2 regions of the Streptomyces sp. NPDC093094 genome follow, and region 2 is predicted to be linked to the other one. Evidence: predicted binding sites of a transcription regulator. Region 2 holds the regulator's gene; the other holds the start of a gene.

Region 1 (10,387 bases), on a different contig from region 2:
CTCGTCCACGACCGTCTGGGCGCCGTTGACGAAGTCGCCGAACTGCGCCTCCCACAGCACGAGCGCGTCCGGGCGGGCCAGCGAGTAGCCGTACTCGAAGCCCATGGCCGCGTACTCGGACAGCAGGGAGTTGTAGACGTTCAGCCGCGACTGGTCCTCGGAGAGGTACTGCAGCGGCGTGTACTCCTCGCCGGTGCTGCGGTCGATGATGACCGCGTGGCGCTGGCCGAAGGTGCCGCGCTGGGAGTCCTGGCCGGCCAGGCGGACCGGGACGCCCTCCAGCAGCAGCGAGCCGAAGGCGAGGGTCTCGCCCATGCCCCAGTCGATGGTGCCGTCCTCGACCATCGCCGCACGGCGCTGCAGCTGCGGCAGCAGACGCGGGTGCACGGTGATGTGGTCGGGGACGTTGACCTGGGACTCGGCGATCCGCTTGACGACCTCGGCGGACACCGCGGTGTTCACGGCGACCGGGAACTCGGCCTGCGGGTCGGAGGTCTCCGCCGCGGCGGGCTGCGAGGTGGCCTCGCGGACCTCGGTGAAGACCTTCTCCAGCTGCCCCTGGTAGTCCTGCAGCGCCTGCTCGGCCTCTTCCAGGGTGATGTCGCCGCGACCGATCAGGGACTCGGTGTAGAGCTTGCGCACCGAGCGCTTCTTGTCGATCAGGTCGTACATCAGCGGCTGGGTGAAGGCCGGGTTGTCCGACTCGTTGTGACCGCGGCGGCGGTAGCAGATGAGGTCGATCACCACGTCCTTGTTGAACGCCTGGCGGAACTCGAAGGCGAGTCGCGCCACGCGGACGACGGCCTCGGGGTCGTCGCCGTTGACGTGGAAGATCGGGGCCTCGATCATGCGGGCCACGTCCGTCGCGTACATGGAGGAACGCGAGGACTCGGGGGCCGCGGTGAAGCCGACCTGGTTGTTGATGACGACGTGGACCGTGCCGCCGGTGCGGTAACCGCGCAGCTGCGACATGTTCAGGGTCTCGGCCACCACGCCCTGGCCCGCGAAGGCCGCGTCGCCGTGGATCGCCACCGGCAGGACGGTGAAGTCCGTGCCGCCCTTGTTGATGATGTCCTGCTTGGCGCGCGCGACGCCCTCCAGGACCGGGTCCACCGCCTCCAGGTGCGAGGGGTTCGCGACCAGGGAGACCTTGATCTGCTCGCCGTCGAGGCCCGTGAAGGTGCCCTCGGCGCCCAGGTGGTACTTCACGTCGCCGGAGCCGTGCATCGACTTCGGGTCGAGGTTGCCCTCGAACTCGCGGAAGATCTGGGCGTAGGACTTGCCGACGATGTTCGCCAGGACGTTCAGCCGGCCGCGGTGGGCCATGCCGATGACGACCTCGTCCAGCCGCGACTCGGCCGCGCTGTCCAGCACCGCGTCGAGCAGCGGGATGACGGACTCGCCGCCCTCCAGGGAGAAGCGCTTCTGGCCGACGTACTTCGTCTGCAGGAAGGTCTCGAACGCCTCCGCCGCGTTCAGCCGGCGCAGGATGCGCAGCTGCTCCTCGCGCTCCGGCTTGGTGTGCGGGCGCTCGATGCGGTCCTGGATCCACTTGCGCTGCTTGGGGTCCTGGATGTGCATGAACTCGATGCCGGTGGTGCGGCAGTACGAGTCGCGCAGCACGCCGAGGATGTCGCGCAGCTTCATCAGGGACTTGCCGGCGAAACCGCCGACGGCGAACTCGCGCTCCAGGTCCCACAGGGTGAGGCCGTGCTCGACGATGTCCAGGTCGGGGTGCTTGCGCTGGCGGTACTCCAGCGGGTCGGTGTCGGCCATGACGTGGCCGCGGACCCGGTAGGAGTGGATCAGCTCGAAGACCCGGGCGGCCTTGGTGACGTCGTCGTCGTGGGAGGCGTCGATGTCCTTCAGCCAGCGGACCGGCTCGTACGGGATCCGCAGGGCCTCGAAGATGTCGTCGTAGAAGCTGCTCTCGCCGAGCAGCAGGTTCGCGACGACCCGCAGGAACTCGCCGGAGGCGGCGCCCTGGATCACCCGGTGGTCGTAGGTCGACGTGAGCGTCATGACCTTGGAGACGCCGAGCTTGTTCAGGGTGTCCTGGGAGGTGCCCTGGAACTCCGCCGGGTAGTCCATGGAGCCGACGCCCATGATCACGGACTGGTTCGGCATCAGACGCGGCACGGAGTGGACGGTGCCGAGGCCGCCGGGGTTGGTCAGGGAGACCGTGACACCGGTGAAGTCGTCCATCGTCAGCTTGTTGTCGCGGGCGCGACGGACGATGTCCTCGTACGCCTGCCAGAACTCGAAGAAGTTCAGCGTCTCGGCCTTCTTGATCGCCGCGACGACCAGCTGGCGGTCGCCGTTGGGCTTGACCAGGTCGATGGCGAGGCCGAGGTTGACGTGCTCAGGCTTGACCAGGGTGGGCTTGCCGTCCTTGACCTGGTAGGACCAGTTCATCGACGGCATGGCCTTGATCGCGCGCACCATCGCGTACCCGATGAGGTGCGTGAAGGAGATCTTCCCGCCGCGGGCGCGCTTGAGGTGGTTGTTGATGACGATGCGGTTGTCGAACAGCAGCTTCACCGGGACGGCGCGCACCGAGGTGGCGGTCGGCACGTCCAGCGAGGCGTCCATGTTCTTCACGACGGCACCGGCCGGGCCGCGCAGCGTCACGAACTCCGGACCTGCCGGGGCCTCGGTCGCCGGGGCGGCCTTGGCGGCGGCCGGCTTCGGGGCGGCGGCGGGCTTCGCCGGAGCCGGAGCCGCCGCGGCCGGAGCCGGGGCGGGGGCCGGGACGGCGGCGGGCCGGGCGGCCTGAGGGGCCTGCGCGGCCGGAGCCGGGGCGGCGGGAGCTGTGGTGGTGGTCTCCGCGGCCCCCGCGGCCGCGGTACCCGCCGGAGCCTGGGACGCGGCGGCCCCCGGCTTGTAGTCGGCGAAGAAGTCCCACCAGGCACGGTCTACCGAATTCGGGTCCTGGAGGTACTGCTGATAGATCTCGTCGACGAGCCACTCGTTGGCACCGAACGCGGCGGCGGGATTCTTACCCGCTTGGTCGGCCTCGGTGGTAGGGGCGCTCGAGTTACTGGGGGACTGTGGCGACACGGCGGCAACCGCCCTCTTCCGCTTCACAAGGTGATGGACAGCGGGAATAAAGGCTACGCCTCCAAGACCGAGAAGGTCAGGCCAGGTCGGTTCATCGTCGCGTAAGTCACATTACAGCGGGTGTTTCGGGGCCGTAAATGGCGGGAAGCAAGCGGGGTTCCGCTTCTGTGAGGTCGCTCAGAGGGTGCGTCGATGCAGGTCCGGCGCCTGATCGGCGGGGACCTGTGCCTGATCACACGTGTCCGTCAGTGCGGACGCCCGTGGATCTTGGGACTCCGGTTCGAACCCTACGTCAATTCGACGGGTGAGGGACCCCTGGAAGGGTGACAAGGATCCGGCAGCCCCGCTCGGATTCGGCCACCCCGATCCGGCCGCCGTGCAGATCCACGGCCCAGCGGGCGATCGCCAGCCCCAGTCCGGTGCCGCCGTCGCTGCCCGGCCCGTGCGGCCGGGTCATCGCGCCGCGGTTGAACCGCTCGAAGACCTTGTGCCACTCCGACTTCGGGATGCCCGGCCCCTCGTCCAGGACCTCCAGCTCCAGCGACTCCGGATGCGGGCCGCGCCGCGCCTTCACCGTGACCCGGCCGTGCGGGGGGCTGTGCTTGACCGCGTTGTCGATGAGATTCGCCACCACCTGGTGGATACGTTCCGGGTCGGCGTGCGCGGTCAGCTCCGGCGGCGACACGTCCAGCGCCAGATGCACGTCCGCGCGCGTGTGGCTGCCCGAGCCGGAGGTGATGCCCGCGCGCGCCGAGGCGACCATGTTGGACTCCTTCAGCACGCCCGAGAGGTACGGCCACACCTCGAAGCGCCTCGTCTTCAGCGGGACGACGCCGTTGTCCAGCCGCGACAGGTCCAGCAGCTGCTCCACCAGCCGGCCGAGCCGCTCGGTCTGCTTCAGTGCCGTGCGCATGGTCTCGGGGTCGGCCTCGGTGACCCCGTCCACGATGTTCTCCAGCACCGCGCGCAGACCCGCGATGGGGGTCCGCAGCTCGTGCGAGACGTTCGCCACCAGCTCCTTGCGCTGACGGTCCTGCGCCTCCAGCTCGTCGGCCATGACGTTGATCGTCTGGGCCAGGTCGCCCAGCTCGTCCCGGCGGTTCTCGCGCACCCGGCGGGTGTAGTCGCCGTACGAGATCGAGCGGGCCACCAGGTTCATCTCGTCCAGCGGCGAGGTCAGCGAGTGGGCCACGAACTGCGTGATCAGCAGCGTGGCGATCATCGAGAAGACCGTGATGAAGCGCAGCTCCGTCTTCGTGTGCACGGCGATCACCGACAGTCCGGTGGTGATCAGCACCGAGATGACGACCAGGGCGCCCAGCTTGGTCTTGACCGAGAACGGGCGTACGCCGCCCCGGGGCTCCCCGGGGCTCCTCCGCGCGGCCGGCCGCCCCCCGCTCATGGCGTCGGGGTCTCCAGGGCGTAGCCGACGCCGTGCACCGTGCGGATCCGCTCGGCGCCGATCTTGCGCCGCAGCGCCTTGATGTGGCTGTCGACCGTCCGGGTGCCGGAGGCGTCCGCCCAGTCCCACACCTCGGCCAGCAGCTGCTCCCGGGAGAGCACCGCGCGCGGGGTGTTCGCCAGGCAGACCAGCAGGTCGAACTCGGTGGGGGTGAGGTGGACGTCCTCGCTGCGCACCCGGACCCGGCGCTGCGCGTGGTCGATCTCCAGCTCGCCGAGGCGCAGGATCCCGCTGCGGGGCGTCGTGGCCGCCAGCGCGGCCCGCTCCACCCGCCGCAGCAGTACGTGCACCCGGGCCGCCAGCTCCCGCATGGAGAACGGCTTCGTCATGTAGTCGTCCGCGCCGACGCCCAGCCCGACCAGCATGTCCGTCTCGTCGTCGCGCGCGGTGAGCATCAGCACCGGCACCGGACGCTGGGCCTGCACCCGGCGGCAGACCTCCAGGCCGTCGAAGCCGGGCAGCATGATGTCGAGGATCAGCAGGTCCGGCTGCCATGCCTCGGCGGTGTCGACCGCGGAGGGCCCGTCGCCCGCGGTCTGCACCAGGAATCCCTCGGCGCGCAGGCGGGCCGCGATGGCGTCGACGATCGTCGCGTCGTCCTCGACCACCAGCACCCGGCGCTGCGCACCCGGTGCGGCCGTCGCCGTGCCGTTGTTGTGGGAGGTGTGTGTCTGCTCCATCGCCCGCCCCTGAAGTGTGCTTTCCGGAATCCGTGGGGTGATCCCGTGTCTGCGGTCGACGCTTGAAAGATCGGCGTCAGGGAAGCAGCGTACGGGGAGTCACCTCGGCATTGCTATCCAGGTCCGACGCCGAGATGCACGACGTCCGGAACGCCCCGGGCAACGGGGATCTCTTCGGTACGCACATGCCGGAATCCGGCATTCCGCAAGGTTTCCTCGAAACCGGGAGAGGGCTGCGCGGACCACACGGCGAGCACCCCGCCGGGCGTCAACGCCCTTGAGCAGGCAGCCAGTCCGGCCGGCGAGTACAGGCTTCCGTTGTCCTCGGACACGGTCCAGTCCGGTCCGTTGTCGATGTCCAGACAGAGTGCGTCGTACGTGGCGCATGTCTCATGGACATGGGCGACGAGATCGGCTTCCAGGATCCCGGTGCGGGGATCGGCGAGGGCCTCGCGGGACAGCTCCGCGAGCGGCCCCTCCCGGTGCCAGTCGATGACGGCCCGCTCGCGCTCGACCACCGTGATCCTTCCCCAGCGGGGGTCCGCCGCGGCGTGTGCGAGCGAGAAGCCGACGCCCAGGCCGCCGACCAGCACATGCGGCCGGGCGCGTCCGTCCAGGGCGTCCAGCGCCGCGTCGACGAGCAGCCGCTCCGAGCGTCCGTCCGAGGTGTCCATCAGGAAGCAGCCGTTGGCGATGATCTGGAGCAGATCACCGTGGCGGCGCAGGACGACCTCGCCGTGGGGGCCCTCGCGACGGTCCAGCACCTGCGGGGTGTCGTAGGAGGTGGGCATCGGCCCATCCTGGCAGTTGCCTGACGGTTCGTTGACGGAATTTCCACCGGCGGCGGGTCCGCCGGTGTCCGCCACCCGAACGAGGGCTTCCGTCCGGGCCTCCCGCCCGTCACCCCTGCGGACGGGCGGCGCCCGGCGCCGCGGGTCCTGTGCCGCGTGTGCCCGCAGGGGCCGTGCGCACGGCTCCCCGTGCCTCTCGGGGGCGCCGCGTCACGGTGTGCCGTCACCCCTGCGGACGGGCCGCCTCGTGTCCGCCGAGCGATCTCGCGCTCGTCAGCAGGGCCCTGGTCGTCCAGCCCAGGGACGTGTACAGGGCCCGGCCCGCCGGGGTGCCGGCGAGGACGCCGGTGCGGGCGCCCTGCTCCGCGGCGGTGTGCTGGAGCGCGCGCATGACGAAGGAGCCGAGGCCCCGGCGGCGATGGGCGGGGCTGGTCTCGATCTGGTCGGCCACGGCGCCGGAGCCGGTGACGGCGATCTGGCCGCGGGCGGCGAAGGAGCCGTCCCCGGCGGCGAGCATCACCCGGGTCACGCCTCCGGCCGTCCAGGAGCGCACCCGGTAGCCGGCGGGCGGCGCGGGCGCGGCGCACGGCGGGAGCGGGGCCGACATCAGGTAGCCCGGCTCGGGGTCGACCCACCAGGAGCCGTCCAGCCACCCCGCGGTCCGCGCGGGGTCCCGGAACACCTTCAGCCACACCCCCTCGCCGGTCACCGACGCCGAGACCGCACGGACGGTCTTCTCCTCGACGTCGTCGCCCACCGCGCCCAGGACATGCCGGGTGACCTCCTTCGCCAGCCCCGAGTCGATCGTCCAGCCCCAGGGCTCGGCGTGGGGCGGCGCCGCCCCACGCGAGACCACCCAGCCGTCGATCCAGCTCCGTACGATGCCGTCCATGTCCGCCCCGTAATGGTCTCTGGTGTCGATTGGCTATTACCTGGCCGACGATATTCGGCGGTCTCACCCTCGCGACAGACGTGATCGCTCAGAGCGAACAAGAGCCCGGGAACATCTCGGGGCTCACATGCATTGAGTCGGCATAGCTCAACTTGACTGCCGAAGGGGAGATCATGGCTGCTGAGTCCACGGCGTTCACACCGCTGGCCCTGCCTGTGCTGCCGCTCGACGACGAGGTCGTGCTGCCCGGGATGGTCGTTCCGCTGGACCTCAACGACACGGAGGTACGGGCCGCGGTGGAGGCCGCCCAGGCCGCCGCCCGCACCGAGCCCGGCAAGCCCAGGGTGCTCCTGGTGCCGCGCATCGACGGGACCTACGCCGGCACGGGCGTGCTCGGCACCGTGGAGCAGGTGGGCCGGCTGGCCGACGGCGACCCGGGCGCGCTGATCCGCGGCCGTGGCCGCGTGAGGATCGGCGCGGGCACCACCGGTCCCGGCCGGGCGCTGTGGGTCGAGGGCACCCGGGTCGACGAGAAGGTGCCCGAGCCGCTGCCCGGCCACGTGGCCGAGCTGGTCAAGGAGTACAAGGCCCTCGCCACGACCTGGCTGAAGAAGCGCGGCGCCTGGCAGGTCGTCGACCGGGTGCAGGCCATCGACGAGGTGTCCGCCCTCGCCGACAACTCCGGTTACTCGCCCTTCCTGACCGTCGAGCAGAAGATCGAGCTGCTGGAGACCGCCGACCCGGTCGTCCGTCTGAGGCTCGCCACCCAGCAGCTGCGCGACCACCTCGCCGAGCAGGATGTCGCCGAGACCATCGCCAAGGACGTCCAGGAGGGCGTCGACAAGCAGCAGCGCGAGTTCCTGCTGCGCCGCCAGCTCGAAGCCGTCCGCAAGGAGCTGCGCGAGCTGAACGGCGAGAACTCCAAGGACTCGGCCGAGGAGTCCGACGACTACCGCGCCCGCGTCGAGGCCGCGGATCTGCCCGAGAAGGTCCGCGAGGCCGCCCTCAAGGAGGTCGACAAGCTGGAGCGCTCCTCCGACCAGTCGCCCGAGGGCTCATGGATCAGGACCTGGCTGGACACGGTCCTGGAGCTGCCGTGGAACGAGCGCACCGAGGACGCCTACGACATCCAGGGCGCCAAGGCCGTCCTCGACGCCGAGCACGCGGGCCTGGAGGACGTGAAGGCGCGCATCACCGAGTACCTGGCCGTCCGCAAGCGGCGCGCCGACCGCGGGCTGGGCGTCATCGGCGGCCGGCGCGGCGGGGCCGTGCTCGCCCTCGTCGGACCGCCCGGCGTCGGCAAGACCTCGCTCGGCGAGTCCGTCGCCCACGCGATGGGCCGCAAGTTCGTCCGGGTCGCCCTCGGCGGCGTCCGTGACGAGGCCGAGATCCGCGGCCACCGGCGCACCTACGTCGGCGCGCTGCCCGGCCGGATCGTGCGTGCGGTCAAGGAGGCCGGTTCCATGAACCCGGTCGTCCTGCTCGACGAGATCGACAAGGTGGGCTCCGACTTCCGGGGCGACCCGGCGGCCGCGCTGCTGGAGGTCCTGGACCCGGCGCAGAACCACACCTTCCGCGACCATTACCTGGAGGTCGAGCTCGACCTCTCGGACGTCGTCTTCCTGGCCACGGCCAACGTCCTGGAGGCCATCCCCGAGGCCCTGCTCGACCGGATGGAGCTGGTCCGCCTGGACGGCTACACCGAGGACGAGAAGGTCGTCATCGCCCGGGACCACCTGCTCCCGCGCCAGCTGGAGCGGGCCGGCCTCGGCGCCGACGAGCTCACCCTCGACGAGAGCGCGCTGCGCAAGCTGGCCGGCGAGTACACCCGCGAGGCGGGTGTGCGCACCCTGGAGCGGTCCATCGCGCGGCTCCTGCGCAAGGTGGCGGCCCAGCACGAACTGGGCGAGCGGGAGCTGCCGCTCACCGTCACGGACGCCGACCTGCGCGGTCTGATCGGGCGGCCGCACCATGTGCCCGAGTCGGCGCAGGACCCGGCCGAGCGCCGTACGGCGGTCCCGGGCGTGGCGACGGGCCTCGCGGTCACGGGCGCGGGCGGTGACGTCCTCTTCGTCGAGGCGTCGCTGGCCGACCCGGAGACCGGCGCGGCGGGGCTGACCCTGACGGGCCAGCTGGGCGACGTGATGAAGGAGAGCGCGCAGATCGCCCTGTCCTTCCTGCGCTCCCACGGCGCCGAGCTGGAACTGCCCGTCGGCGACCTGAAGGACCGCGGCGTGCACATCCACTTCCCGGCGGGCGCGGTCCCGAAGGACGGCCCGAGCGCCGGCATCACGATGACCACGGCGCTGGCCTCGCTGCTCAGCGGGCGGCTCGTGCGCACCGACGTGGCCATGACCGGTGAGGTCTCGCTGACCGGGCGGGTCCTGCCGATCGGCGGGGTGAAGCAGAAGCTGCTCGCGGCCCAGCGGGCCGGGGTGACGACCGTGATCATCCCCAAGCGCAACGAGGCCGACCTGGACGACGTCCCGGCCGAGGTGCTGGACAAGCTCGACGTCCACCCCGTGACCGACGTCCGCCAGGTCCTCGAACTGGCGCTCGCGCCCGCCGCTCGGGGCGTGACGCCGGAGGTCCCCGTGGCGGCGTAGGGAGCACCTCCCGGGCGTTGAGCGCCGGGGGAGGACGCCAGGGGAGAAGGAGGAGGCCCGGGTCCCGTGAGGGAGGCCCGGGCCTTCGCCGTGCGCCTTCACCCCTGGGCGGATCAGCCCAGCGCGAGGGCCTGGACGCGGTCCAGCGCCCCGTTGAACCGGTTGTGGTCACCGACCGTGGGGCCGGTCGAGGTGTACTGCCACATCGTCTGGTAGCCCCAGCCCGCGGGCAGTTCGCCCACCGCCGTCGCGTACCGGGCGATCCACAGCGGGTTCGAGGCGCCGAAACCGCCGTAGTTGCCCGTGCACTGCTTCCACCAGCTGGTGGCCGTGTAGATGACGGCGTCGCGGCCGGTGCGGGCCCTGTACCGGTTCAGGAAGTCACCGATCCAGGCGACCATCGCGGACGGCGTCCTGCCGTAGCAGGCGGCGCCGTAGGGGTTCCACTCGATGTCGAGGGCGCCGGGCAGGGTCCTGCCGTCGCGGGACCAGCCGCCGCCGTGGTCGACGAAGTAGTCGGCCTGGGCCGCGCCGCCGGTGGTGTCGGGGGTCGCGAAGTGGTACGAGCCGCGGATCATGCCGACGCCGTACGAACCGCTGTACTGCCGGGAGAAGTAGGGGTTCGTGTAGTACGTCCCCTCGGTCGCCTTGACGTAGGCCCACCTGACCCCGCTGTTCCACAGCGTGCTCCAGGCGACGTCGCCCTGGTGGCTGCTGACGTCCACGCCCTCGGTCTGGGCCGCTCTGCCGGGGACCGGAGTGCCGTGCCGTCCGTCGTGGGGGACGACTCCCATGCCCATGTGGGCGGAGCCGCGGGGCGGTGTGTCCGCCGCGGAGGAGGGCGAGGCGAGCAGCAGGGAGAGGACGGCGAGCAGGGTTCCGGCGAGGAGGGGGCG
Region 2 (10,387 bases):
ACCCGGAGCGGAGCCTCATGCACACTTGAGTCCGTTCCACTCAAGTCAGCTGGAGGAATCAACCATGGCACGTGCGGTCGGCATCGACCTGGGCACGACTAACTCCGTCGTCAGCGTTCTTGAAGGCGGCGAGCCCACCGTCATCACCAACGCAGAGGGCGCCAGGACCACGCCGTCCGTCGTCGCCTTCGCCAAGAACGGCGAGGTGCTCGTCGGCGAGGTCGCCAAGCGCCAGGCGGTCACCAACGTGGACCGGACCATCCGCTCCGTGAAGCGCCACATGGGCACGGACTGGAAGATCGAGCTCGACGGGAAGACCTTCAACCCGCAGCAGATGAGCGCGTTCATCCTGCAGAAGCTGAAGCGCGACGCCGAGTCCTACCTGGGCGAGAAGGTGACCGACGCGGTCATCACCGTCCCGGCCTACTTCAACGACTCCGAGCGCCAGGCGACGAAGGAGGCCGGCGAGATCGCCGGTCTGAACGTCCTGCGCATCGTCAACGAGCCGACCGCCGCCGCGCTGGCCTACGGCCTCGACAAGGACGAGCAGATCATCCTGGTCTTCGACCTCGGTGGCGGCACCTTCGACGTCTCGCTGCTGGAGATCGGCGACGGCGTCGTCGAGGTGAAGGCCACCAACGGCGACAACCACCTCGGTGGTGACGACTGGGACCAGCGCGTCGTCGACTACCTGGTGCAGCAGTTCAAGGCCGGCCACGGCGTGGACCTCGCCAAGGACAAGATGGCCCTCCAGCGCCTGCGCGAGGCTGCCGAGAAGGCCAAGATCGAGCTGTCCTCCTCCACCGAGACCTCGATCAACCTGCCCTACATCACCGCCTCCGCCGAGGGCCCCCTGCACCTCGACGAGAAGCTCACCCGCGCCCAGTTCCAGCAGCTGACCGCGGACCTGCTGGAGCGCTGCAAGACGCCGTTCCACAACGTCATCAAGGACGCCGGCATCTCCCTCAGCGAGATCGACCACGTCGTCCTGGTCGGCGGCTCCACCCGTATGCCCGCCGTCGCCGAGCTCGTCAAGGAGCTGACCGGCGGCAAGGACGCCAACAAGGGTGTGAACCCGGACGAGGTCGTCGCCATCGGCGCCTCGCTCCAGGCCGGTGTCCTCAAGGGTGAGGTCAAGGACGTCCTGCTCCTCGACGTGACCCCGCTGTCCCTCGGCATCGAGACCAAGGGCGGCATCATGACCAAGCTCATCGAGCGCAACACCACGATCCCGACCAAGCGGTCCGAGATCTTCACGACGGCCGAGGACAACCAGCCGTCCGTGCAGATCCAGGTCTACCAGGGTGAGCGCGAGATCGCGGCCTACAACAAGAAGCTCGGCATGTTCGAGCTGACCGGTCTGCCCCCGGCGCCGCGCGGCGTCCCGCAGATCGAGGTGTCCTTCGACATCGACGCCAACGGCATCATGCACGTGACCGCCAAGGACCTGGGCACGGGCAAGGAGCAGAAGATGACCGTCACCGGCGGCTCCTCGCTGCCGAAGGACGAGGTCGACCGGATGCGCCAGGAGGCCGAGCAGTACGCGGACGAGGACCACCGCCGCCGCGAGGCCGCCGAGGTCCGCAACCAGGGCGAGCAGCTCGTCTACCAGACCGAGAAGTTCCTCAAGGACAACGAGGACAAGGTCCCCGGCGAGATCAAGACCGAGGTCGAGGGTGCCGTCGCCGAGCTGAAGGAGACGCTCAAGGGCGAGGACACCGCCGAGATCCGCACCGCCACCGAGAAGGTCGCGGCGGTCTCGCAGAAGCTCGGCCAGGCCATGTACGCCGACGCCCAGGCCGCCCAGGCCGCGGGCGGCGCCCCCACCGAGGACGCCGGCCGGGCCGACGACGACGTGGTCGACGCCGAGATCGTCGACGACGAGCGCAAGGACGGTGCCGCGTGACGGAGGAGACCCCGGGCTTCGAGGAGAAGCCCGACGTCCCCTCCGGCGCCACCCCTGACGACGCCGAGCCGAAGGCCGCCCCCGAAGAGGGGGCGGCCCCGGCCGGGGACGGAACCGCAGACGCCGGTCTGCTGGCTCAGCTGGACCAGGTCCGCACCGCGCTCGGTGAGCGCACGGCCGACCTCCAGCGGCTCCAGGCCGAGTACCAGAACTACCGCCGCCGAGTGGAGCGCGACCGGATCGCGGTCAAGGAGATCGCCATCGCGAACCTCCTGACCGAACTCCTGCCCGTGCTCGACGACATCGGGCGCGCGCGGGAGCACGGCGAGCTGGTCGGCGGCTTCAAGTCCGTCGCGGAGTCGCTGGAGACCGTCGCCGCCAAGATGGGTCTCCAGCAGTTCGGCAAGGAGGGCGAGCCCTTCGACCCGACGATCCACGAGGCCCTGATGCACTCCTACGCGCCGGACGTCACCGAGACGACCTGCGTCGCGATCCTCCAGCCGGGGTATCGCATCGGCGAGCGCACCATCCGCCCCGCGCGGGTGGCCGTCGCCGAGCCGCAGCCGGGTGCGCAGACGGTCAAGGCCGAGGGGTCCGAGGAGGACACGGCGGGCGACGACAAGGACAACGGCCCTGAGGAGGGCTGACGTAGACACCGAGGGGAAGGAGGGACGTCGGGGATGAGCACCAAGGACTTCATCGAGAAGGACTACTACAAGGTCCTCGGCGTCCCCAAGGACGCCACCGAGGCCGAGATCAAGAAGGCCTACCGCAAGCTCGCCCGGGAGTTCCACCCGGACGCGAACAAGGGCAACGCCAAGGCCGAGGAACGCTTCAAGGAGATCTCCGAGGCGAACGACGTCCTCGGCGACCCCAAGAAGCGCAAGGAGTACGACGACGCCCGCGCGCTGTTCGGCAACGGCGGTTTCCGCCCGGGGCCGGGCGCGGGCGGAGGCTCGTTCAACTTCGACCTGGGCGACCTCTTCGGAGGCAACGCCCAGAACGCGGGCGGCGGTTTCGGCGGCGGTTTCGGCGACGTCCTCGGGGGCCTGTTCAACCGGGGCGGCGCCACCGGCACCCGCACCCAGCCCAAGCGCGGCCAGGACATCGAGTCCGAGGTCACGCTGAGCTTCACCGAGGCCATCGAGGGCGCGACCGTCCCGCTGCGGATGTCCTCCCAGGCCCCCTGCAAGGCATGCTCCGGCACCGGCGACAAGAACGGCACACCGCGTGTGTGCCCGACCTGCGTCGGCACCGGCCAGGTCGCGCGGGGCTCGGGCGGCGGCTTCTCCCTCACCGACCCCTGCCCGGACTGCAAGGGCCGCGGTCTGATCGCGGAGGACCCCTGCGACGTCTGCAAGGGCAGCGGCCGGGCCAAGTCCTCCCGCACCATGCAGGTCCGCATCCCCGCCGGGGTCTCCGACGGCCAGCGGATCCGGCTGCGCGGCAAGGGCGCCCCCGGCGAGCGCGGCGGCCCGGCCGGCGACCTCTATGTCGTCGTCCATGTCGGCGAGCACCCGGTCTTCGGCCGCAAGGGCGACAACCTGACCGTGACCGTGCCGGTGACCTTCACCGAGGCGACCCTCGGCGGCGAGGTCAGGGTGCCCACCCTGGGCGGCCCCGCCGTCACGCTGAAGCTGCCCCCGGGCACGCCCAACGGCCGCACCATGCGGGCGCGGGGCAAGGGAGCGGTCCGCACGGACGGCACCCGCGGCGATCTGCTGATCACCGTCGAGGTGAGTGTTCCGGCGGGGCTGTCGGAGAAGGCTCGTGACGCCCTGGAGGCGTATCGCGAGGCGACCGCGGGCGAGGACCCGCGGGCGGAGCTGTTCGAGGCCGCGAAGGGAGCCTGAGTCAGATGGACGGTCGTCGTCCCCGTCAGCGCGGGGGATTCTCGTACGAACTGACCGACGAGACCCCGGTCTATGTCATCTCGGTGGCGGCCCAGCTCTCGGGCCTGCACCCGCAGACGCTGCGTCAGTACGACCGCCTCGGCCTGGTCTCCCCGGACCGCACGGCCGGGCGGGGCCGCCGCTACTCGGCCCGTGACATCGAACTGCTCCGCCAGGTGCAGCAGTTGTCGCAGGACGAGGGCATCAACCTGGCCGGCATCAAGCGCATCATCGAACTGGAGAACCAGGTCGCGGCGCTCCAGGCCCGGGCCGCGGAGCTCCAGGCGGCCCTGGACGGGGCCGCGGCGGCGATGCAGCAGCGCGAGGCCGCGGTGCACGCGTCGTACCGGCGCGACCTGGTGCCGTACCAGGAGGTGCAGCAGACCAGCGCACTGGTGGTGTGGCGGCCGAAGCGGCAGCAGCCGGGCGACTGACCCACGACGGCACGCGGGACGAACGCACGGAAGGGCCCGGAGGTCACAGACCTCCGGGCCCTTCCGTGTGCCGCGGCGTGAAGCGGCGTGGAGTGGCGTCAGGCGTCAGGCTTCAGGCGTCAGGCGGCCGTGGCGCGACGGCGCCTGCCGATCGCGGCCGCTGCGAACCCGAGCGCGAGCAGGGCACCCGCGACGGTGGCGTACAGGCCGGCGCCGGAACCGGTGGAGGCGAGGGCGCCGGTGGTGGTCGTACCGCCCGACGTGCCGCCGGTCGTGCCGGCCGCGGCGGTGGTCGTGGCGGCGGACGGGGCCGCGGTGGCGCCGGGGGAGGCGGACTCGGCCGGGGTGGCCGACGGGGCCGGCGACGACGGCTGCGTGGACGGCGACGCCGAGGGCGACGGGGACCCGGTGGAGGTCTGTGCCGGGCGGATCCGGGCGTCGGCGAGGGAGTCGACGAACGGCTGCCCCTCCTCCATCTCGTACAGCGCGTGGAGCCTCACCCGGGTCTCCTTCGCGACCTCGGAGCCCTTGTCCAGCGAGAGGTCCAGCTTCAGCACGTCCCGGCCTGCGGCGGAGCCGAAGCCCTTGGGGAGGGCGGGCAGTTCGAAGCGGTTCGGGGCGGGCTCCGCGAGCTTCACGGTCCTGCCGCCGATCTCGGCCTTCAGGCCGAAGTCCATGTCCTCGGAGGCGTCGATCACCAGGGTGCGGTCGATCTCGGCGGGGAACTCCCCGGGGCCGGTGGCGAGGGTGGACAGCGCCATCGCGGCGTGCTCGCCCGGGCGCAGGACGACCCCGGCGGTCGGGTCCAGCCGGACCTCCAGGGTGCCGGGCTCGATCGCCGGCTCGGTGTCGAGGACCACGGTGTTGCGGGCCGGGTCGGCGGTGACGTTGCCGCCCAGCGGCTGGGCGGTCAGGGTGAAGTCTCCGTCGTTGCCGGGGTAGCTCGCGCCCAGGCCGAAGGTGACCTTCCAGGTGAACTCCTCGTGGGCCGGGACGGAGAAGGCGGAGGAGGCGTCGCCGGAGGCGGGGAAGAACAGGCCCTGCCACTGGCCGTCCTGACGGCCCGTCGCGGACTTGGTGGCCGGCGCGTCGAGCGCGGTGACGCCGAAGACGACCGAGTCCTTCAGCAGCGGGCTCGGGCCCTCGGCCGTGCCGGGCAGCCATGCCCGGAAGTCCTGTGCCCGGTCCGATGAGTTGGTGACCGTCAGCGTCATCGACCGGGTGTCTCCGCCGCGTTCGACCGTGCTGTCGGGTACGGGGGCGCCCAGCGTCATGGTCAGCGGCTTGCCCGTCCCTTCCGCGGCGGTCGCGGCGGCCGGGACGAAGGCGGTACCGGCGACGGCGGCGACCAGGGCGGCCGCGGCCACGGTACGGATACGGCGGGCGGCGGCGAGACGAGCGGACATGGTGGACTCCCCCCAGGAATCACTGGACGAGACGGACGGAAGACGAAAGACGTGAAACGCGAATGCGTGAACACATGAAGACGTGAACGCGTGAAGCGGTGAACGCGTGAAGCGGTGAACGCATGAAGCCGTGAAGCGGTGAACGCATGAAGCCGTGAAGTGGTGAACGCATGAAGCGGTGAAGACATGAACGCATAAAGCGGTGAATGCACGAAGACGAAAGAGAGGTGCCCCGCCTCCGGCCGGTTCCCGGTTCTCCGGGTCCCCCCGGCGGTCGGCGGTGCACCTATCTTCACTGCTGTTTCATCCTTGATCCATAGGCGGTCCGTCACTGCTTCGCAACAGCGCCGGAGCCTTTGATTCCACAGGTCAGGACGGGATCGGGGCGGTCGCGACCGAGGTGTGGCGGGCGGCGGTCTCCGTGCCGTCCGCGGCGACCGCGGTGATCGTGTAGTGGCTGGTGGTGCCGCGTGGGGTGGCGGCGTCCGTGTAGGCCCTGGTGTCGCCGGACAGGGGCTGCGAAGTCAGCCTGACCCACTCCTCCGTGGCACGGTCCCAGCGGTAGACGTGGAAGCCGGTGGCCGGGCAGCCGCCGGTGGTGCAGGTCCACGCCAGCCGCGCCCGTGAGGAGTCGTCCGTGGCGGCGGACAGGGCCCAGTCGTAGGTGAAGGGGAGGTTGTACGCCGGGCCGAGGTGGTACTCGTTGGCCTCGACGTGGGCGACGTCCGACAGGGAGCCCGTCGCGTGGACGGAGTTGCCGGAGGTGTCCACCGCGTCGACGTAGTAGATCCAGGACTGGTCGTCGGCCGGCTGGACGTCGGCCCAGCCGGTGGTGCCGGGGGCGACCTCCGCGATCCGTTCGAGGGCGGCGAAGGGATCGTCGGCGGGGGCGCGGTGGACCACGTAGCGGGCGAGGTCCGCGACGGGGCTCTCGTCCCAGCTCAGGACCGTGCCGTACTCGGTGCTCGTGTACGCGAGGCCGGTGACGGCCGGAGGCGCCACGCGGTCGGTGCGGGTGACGCTGCTCGGCTGCGACGGCTCGGACTCACGGCCCTGGGCGTCGACGGTGTGGACCCGGTACCAGTACGTCACGCCGGTCTCGGCGGTGGTGTCGGTGCACGCGTACCGGGGCCGGAGGTCCGCCGGGCTGCCGGTGCGGCGGGGCTCGCAGGCGACCGGCTCGGGGACGGCGTTCTCGTCGAAGCGGTTCCAGCGGTAGACCCGGAACGCCGTGGGGCCGGCCGCGGGCGAGGTCCAGGAGACCTCGACGCCGCTGTCGTCGTCGGCGATCCGGGTGCCGTCCATGGAGGGCACCGCGAGCGGCCGGGTGAACTCCAGCACCGGGGAGGTGGTGCTGTTCCCGGCGGCGTCGGTGGCGGTGACGCGGTAGTACGACGTCTCGCCGTAGGGCGCCTGCTCGTCCCGGTGGCCGGGGGTGCGGACCGTGGCCAGGCGGGTGAACTCGCCGTCGGGGGAGGACGCCCGGTACACGTCGTACGTCAGGTCCTCCTCGCCCGCGGTCCACTCCAGAAGAACCCCGAGCCAGTTGTCGTGGCTGCCGGTCGGTGCCGTGAGGGCGGGGGCGGTGCGGTCGGCGGTGGTGACGGTCGGCCCGGTGCCGCCCGCCGACTCGTTGCCGGCCAGGTCGACGGCCCGCACCTGATAGGTGTACGCGGCTCCGGTGGCCGGCAGGTCCTGGGTGAAGGAGGTCTCCGTCAGCAGGGCGGCACCGCTGACCGGCAGGAAGTCGCCGCCCTCCGCGGCGCGGCGGTAGACGCGGTACCCGGCGAGGTCCATCTCCCCGTTCCGCGCCCAGGTCACCGAGGCGCGGCCGGCCGTCCCGTCGTACGACGCGGCGACACCGGCGGGGGCGAGCGGGGCGACCTGGTCGGCCGCCGGGGAGGTGCGCGGGGTGTAGTCGAACCGGACGGCCGCGGGCCCGGACCAGTTGACGTAGTCGACGCGGAGGCTGTGCTCCCCGGAGGGCACGGTGACGTCGACGGTCCGGGAGACCGTCTTCGAGGTGTTCTTCCAGAGGTCGATCCGGAGCGCGCCGTCGAGGTAGACGCGTATGCCGTCCTGCCCGGAGGCGGTCAGGGTGAAGGGGCCGCCGGAGCCGAAGTCGCGGGTCACCGACCAGCGGACTCCGAACCGGTTCGACGGCAGGCCGGACGCCGGGGCCCCCGCGCCCCAGTTCTCGGCGATCGTGTCGTCGCAGTCGGTCTTCTCCGGGGTGCCGGAGAAGGTGGTGCCGGCGAAGAACTGCCGCTCGAACACCGGCGAGGCGCAGCCGGCGGCGGCGGAGGAGGCGGGTGCGGCGGAGGCGGGTACGGTGACGGAGGTGAGCAGGCCGCCCGCGGCGGCGAGCACCACCGCGGTCGCGGTGGCGGCTGTGGTGCGTCTGGGTCGGTACATGAGGTCCCCTCAGAGCGGTACAGCGAAGTCGGAGGTCCGTGGATCTCGTGGACTTTTCGTGATCATGACTTCCGAGGAGCCCCATTGGTTGTGCGGGGATTTCGCAGAGTCTTCACACCCTGAACAGAAAGCGATGTTGTCATCTCGTTAAGTGATAAGTCTTGACGGTGAGTGGCGCTGACGCGTTGGCTTCCAGTCACCTGGGCGTGATGTGGCGCCCATATGACCGCAACACACCGAAGTGAGCCCCCGAATGCGTCGTATCGCCATGACCGTGGCCGCGTCCACGCTGACCCTTTCGCTCGCAGGCTGCGGCGTGCTCGACGCGGCCGGCGACAGCAGCGACGCGAGCCCCACGAAGGGCAACGACATCAAGGTGGGCCTGCTCCTGCCGGAGAAGAAGAACTCCCGGTACGAGAAGTTCGACTACCCGATCATTCGGGACAAGGTCGCCGCTCTCACCCGCAAGCAGGGCAAGGTGGTGTACGCCAACGCCGAGCAGGACGCGGACAAGCAGGAGAGCCAGCTCGAGAAGATGGTCGCCGACAGCGTCGACGTCATCCTGCTGGACGCGGTCGACTCCAAGGCCATCGCGGGCGCCGTGCAGCGTGCCAAGGACGCGGGCATCCCGGTCATCGCCTACGACCGCCTGGCCGAGGGCCCGATCGACGCCTACATCTCCTTCGACAACGAGCTGGTCGGCGAGGTGCAGGGCCGTACCCTGCTGGACGCGATGGGCCCCAAGGTCGACTCCTCCGACAAGATCGTCATGATGAACGGCTCGCCCACCGACCCCAACGCCGGCCAGTTCAAGGACGGCGCGACGTCGGAGCTGGAGGGCAAGGTGACGATCGCCAAGTCCTACGACACCGCGGACTGGGACCCGAAGAACGCCCAGGCCAACATGACCGAGGCGATCAACTCGGTCGGCGCGGACAACATCGTCGCCGTCTACTCGGCCAACGACGCCATGGCGGGCGGCATCATCAAGGCCCTCCAGGCCGCGGGCGTCACCGATCTGCCGCCCATCACCGGCCAGGACGCGGAGCTCGACGCGGTCCAGCGGATCGTCGCCGGCGAGCAGTACATGAGCGTCTACAAGTCCTACCCGGCGGAGGCCGAGGCCGCCGCCGAGATGGCCGTCGCGCGTGTCCAGGGCCGTGACATCCAGTTCGACGCCCTCACCCGCGACAAGGTCGACAGCCCCACCCACGAGGACATCCCCGCACAGCTCGTGAGCGTGATCGCCCTCACCCGCGAGAACATCACCGACACGGTCATCGCGGACGGCATCTACAAGGTGTCCGACATCTGCACGGACGAGTACAAGGACGACTGCGCCTCGGCGAACCTCGGCTAGTTCCGCGCGGGACCGGTGTGATCCGGCCACGTGTGCCACCCGCCGTCCCTCTCCCCGGTCGAACGAAAGTCCGGCGGCCGTCGAACGACGGCCGCCCGGGGCGCCCCGCCTTCCCTGCTCGCACGCTCCGGCCGGGCTCCCGCTGCTTTCAGCATGTTGCACGCGGATGTTCCGGGGGCAGGGAGTAACCCGGGCATAGCAGCGGTTTCCCGCCCTCATGGTGGGCGGAGCCGTGTTGCGGGAGCCGGTCCGGGCCGCGCATAGTTGCGCTGCGAGAGGCGGGAGTCGGGGGTGGAATGGGCGATGGCCGGGCGCGGGACGGAGGAGCACCCACACGGTGCCGACCGGCTGTGCGAGCTCGGGGACCGGGTGTACTCGCGGGCCGTACGACGGGGCCGAGTGAGCCGCGCCGACGCCGAGCAGGCCGCGTGCCTCCTCGACCTGGCCCTGCTGCACCCGGACCCCGACGACATGGAATGGCTGGTGCCGACCGCGCCGCAGGAGGTCATGACCCGGCTGCTGCGCGGTGTGTACGACGAGGTCAGCGCGAGCCAGCGGCGGGTGGGCGCGGCCGTGGCCGCCGTGGAGCGGTACGCGGCGCTGGGCGGCGGCTCACAGCCCCCCGTGGGCGGCGAGGGCGCGGCGATCCGGGTGCTGGACGGGCCCGCGCGGATCACGGCGGCCCTGGACGAGGCGACCGAGGCGTGCACGTCCGAGGTGCTCACCGTGCAGCCCGGCGGCATCCGGCGCGAGCACGAGCTGACCGAGGGCCTGCACCGGGCGCTGGCGCTGCGTTCCCGCGGGGTGCGGATGCGCGACCTGTACAACCATGTCGCCCGGCACGGCCAGGGTCTGCTGCACTATCTGGAGCTGATGGGCGACGCGGTCGAGGCGCGCACCCTGGACGAGGTCATCGACCGGCTGATCCTGTTCGACCGCACGGTCGCCTTCATCCCCGCCAACACCGACCGGAC

Evidence for each region. Region 2 encodes HspR, which represses chaperone genes until heat shock. Its sites were predicted from a motif close to TTGAGNNNNNNNNNCTCAA; they were not measured.
Region 1: the regulator HspR is predicted to act here: its motif matches at 7,018-7,036, upstream of lon (endopeptidase La).

What each region holds. Positions count from the first base shown of each region.
Region 1 covers NZ_JBIVOX010000007.1:137,328-147,714, reverse strand. Annotated here, with positions in the region: gene ACIQGV_RS16745 (multifunctional oxoglutarate decarboxylase/oxoglutarate dehydrogenase thiamine pyrophosphate-binding subunit/dihydrolipoyllysine-residue succinyltransferase subunit) at 1-3,060, opposite strand, end outside; gene ACIQGV_RS16740 (sensor histidine kinase) at 3,353-4,462, opposite strand; gene ACIQGV_RS16735 (response regulator transcription factor) at 4,459-5,202, opposite strand; gene ACIQGV_RS16730 (spermidine synthase) at 5,316-5,993, opposite strand; gene ACIQGV_RS16725 (GNAT family N-acetyltransferase) at 6,217-6,885, opposite strand; gene lon (endopeptidase La) at 7,059-9,491, shown strand; gene ACIQGV_RS16715 (lysozyme) at 9,605-10,387, opposite strand, start outside.
Region 2 covers NZ_JBIVOX010000005.1:245,034-255,420, forward strand. Annotated here, with positions in the region: gene dnaK (molecular chaperone DnaK) at 65-1,906, shown strand; gene grpE (nucleotide exchange factor GrpE) at 1,903-2,553, shown strand; gene dnaJ (molecular chaperone DnaJ) at 2,587-3,759, shown strand; gene ACIQGV_RS12260 (heat shock protein transcriptional repressor HspR) at 3,765-4,232, shown strand; gene ACIQGV_RS12265 (hypothetical protein) at 4,352-5,638, opposite strand; gene ACIQGV_RS12270 (PA14 domain-containing protein) at 6,008-8,053, opposite strand; gene ACIQGV_RS12275 (sugar ABC transporter substrate-binding protein) at 8,307-9,413, shown strand; gene ACIQGV_RS12280 (LuxR C-terminal-related transcriptional regulator) at 9,717-10,387, shown strand, end outside.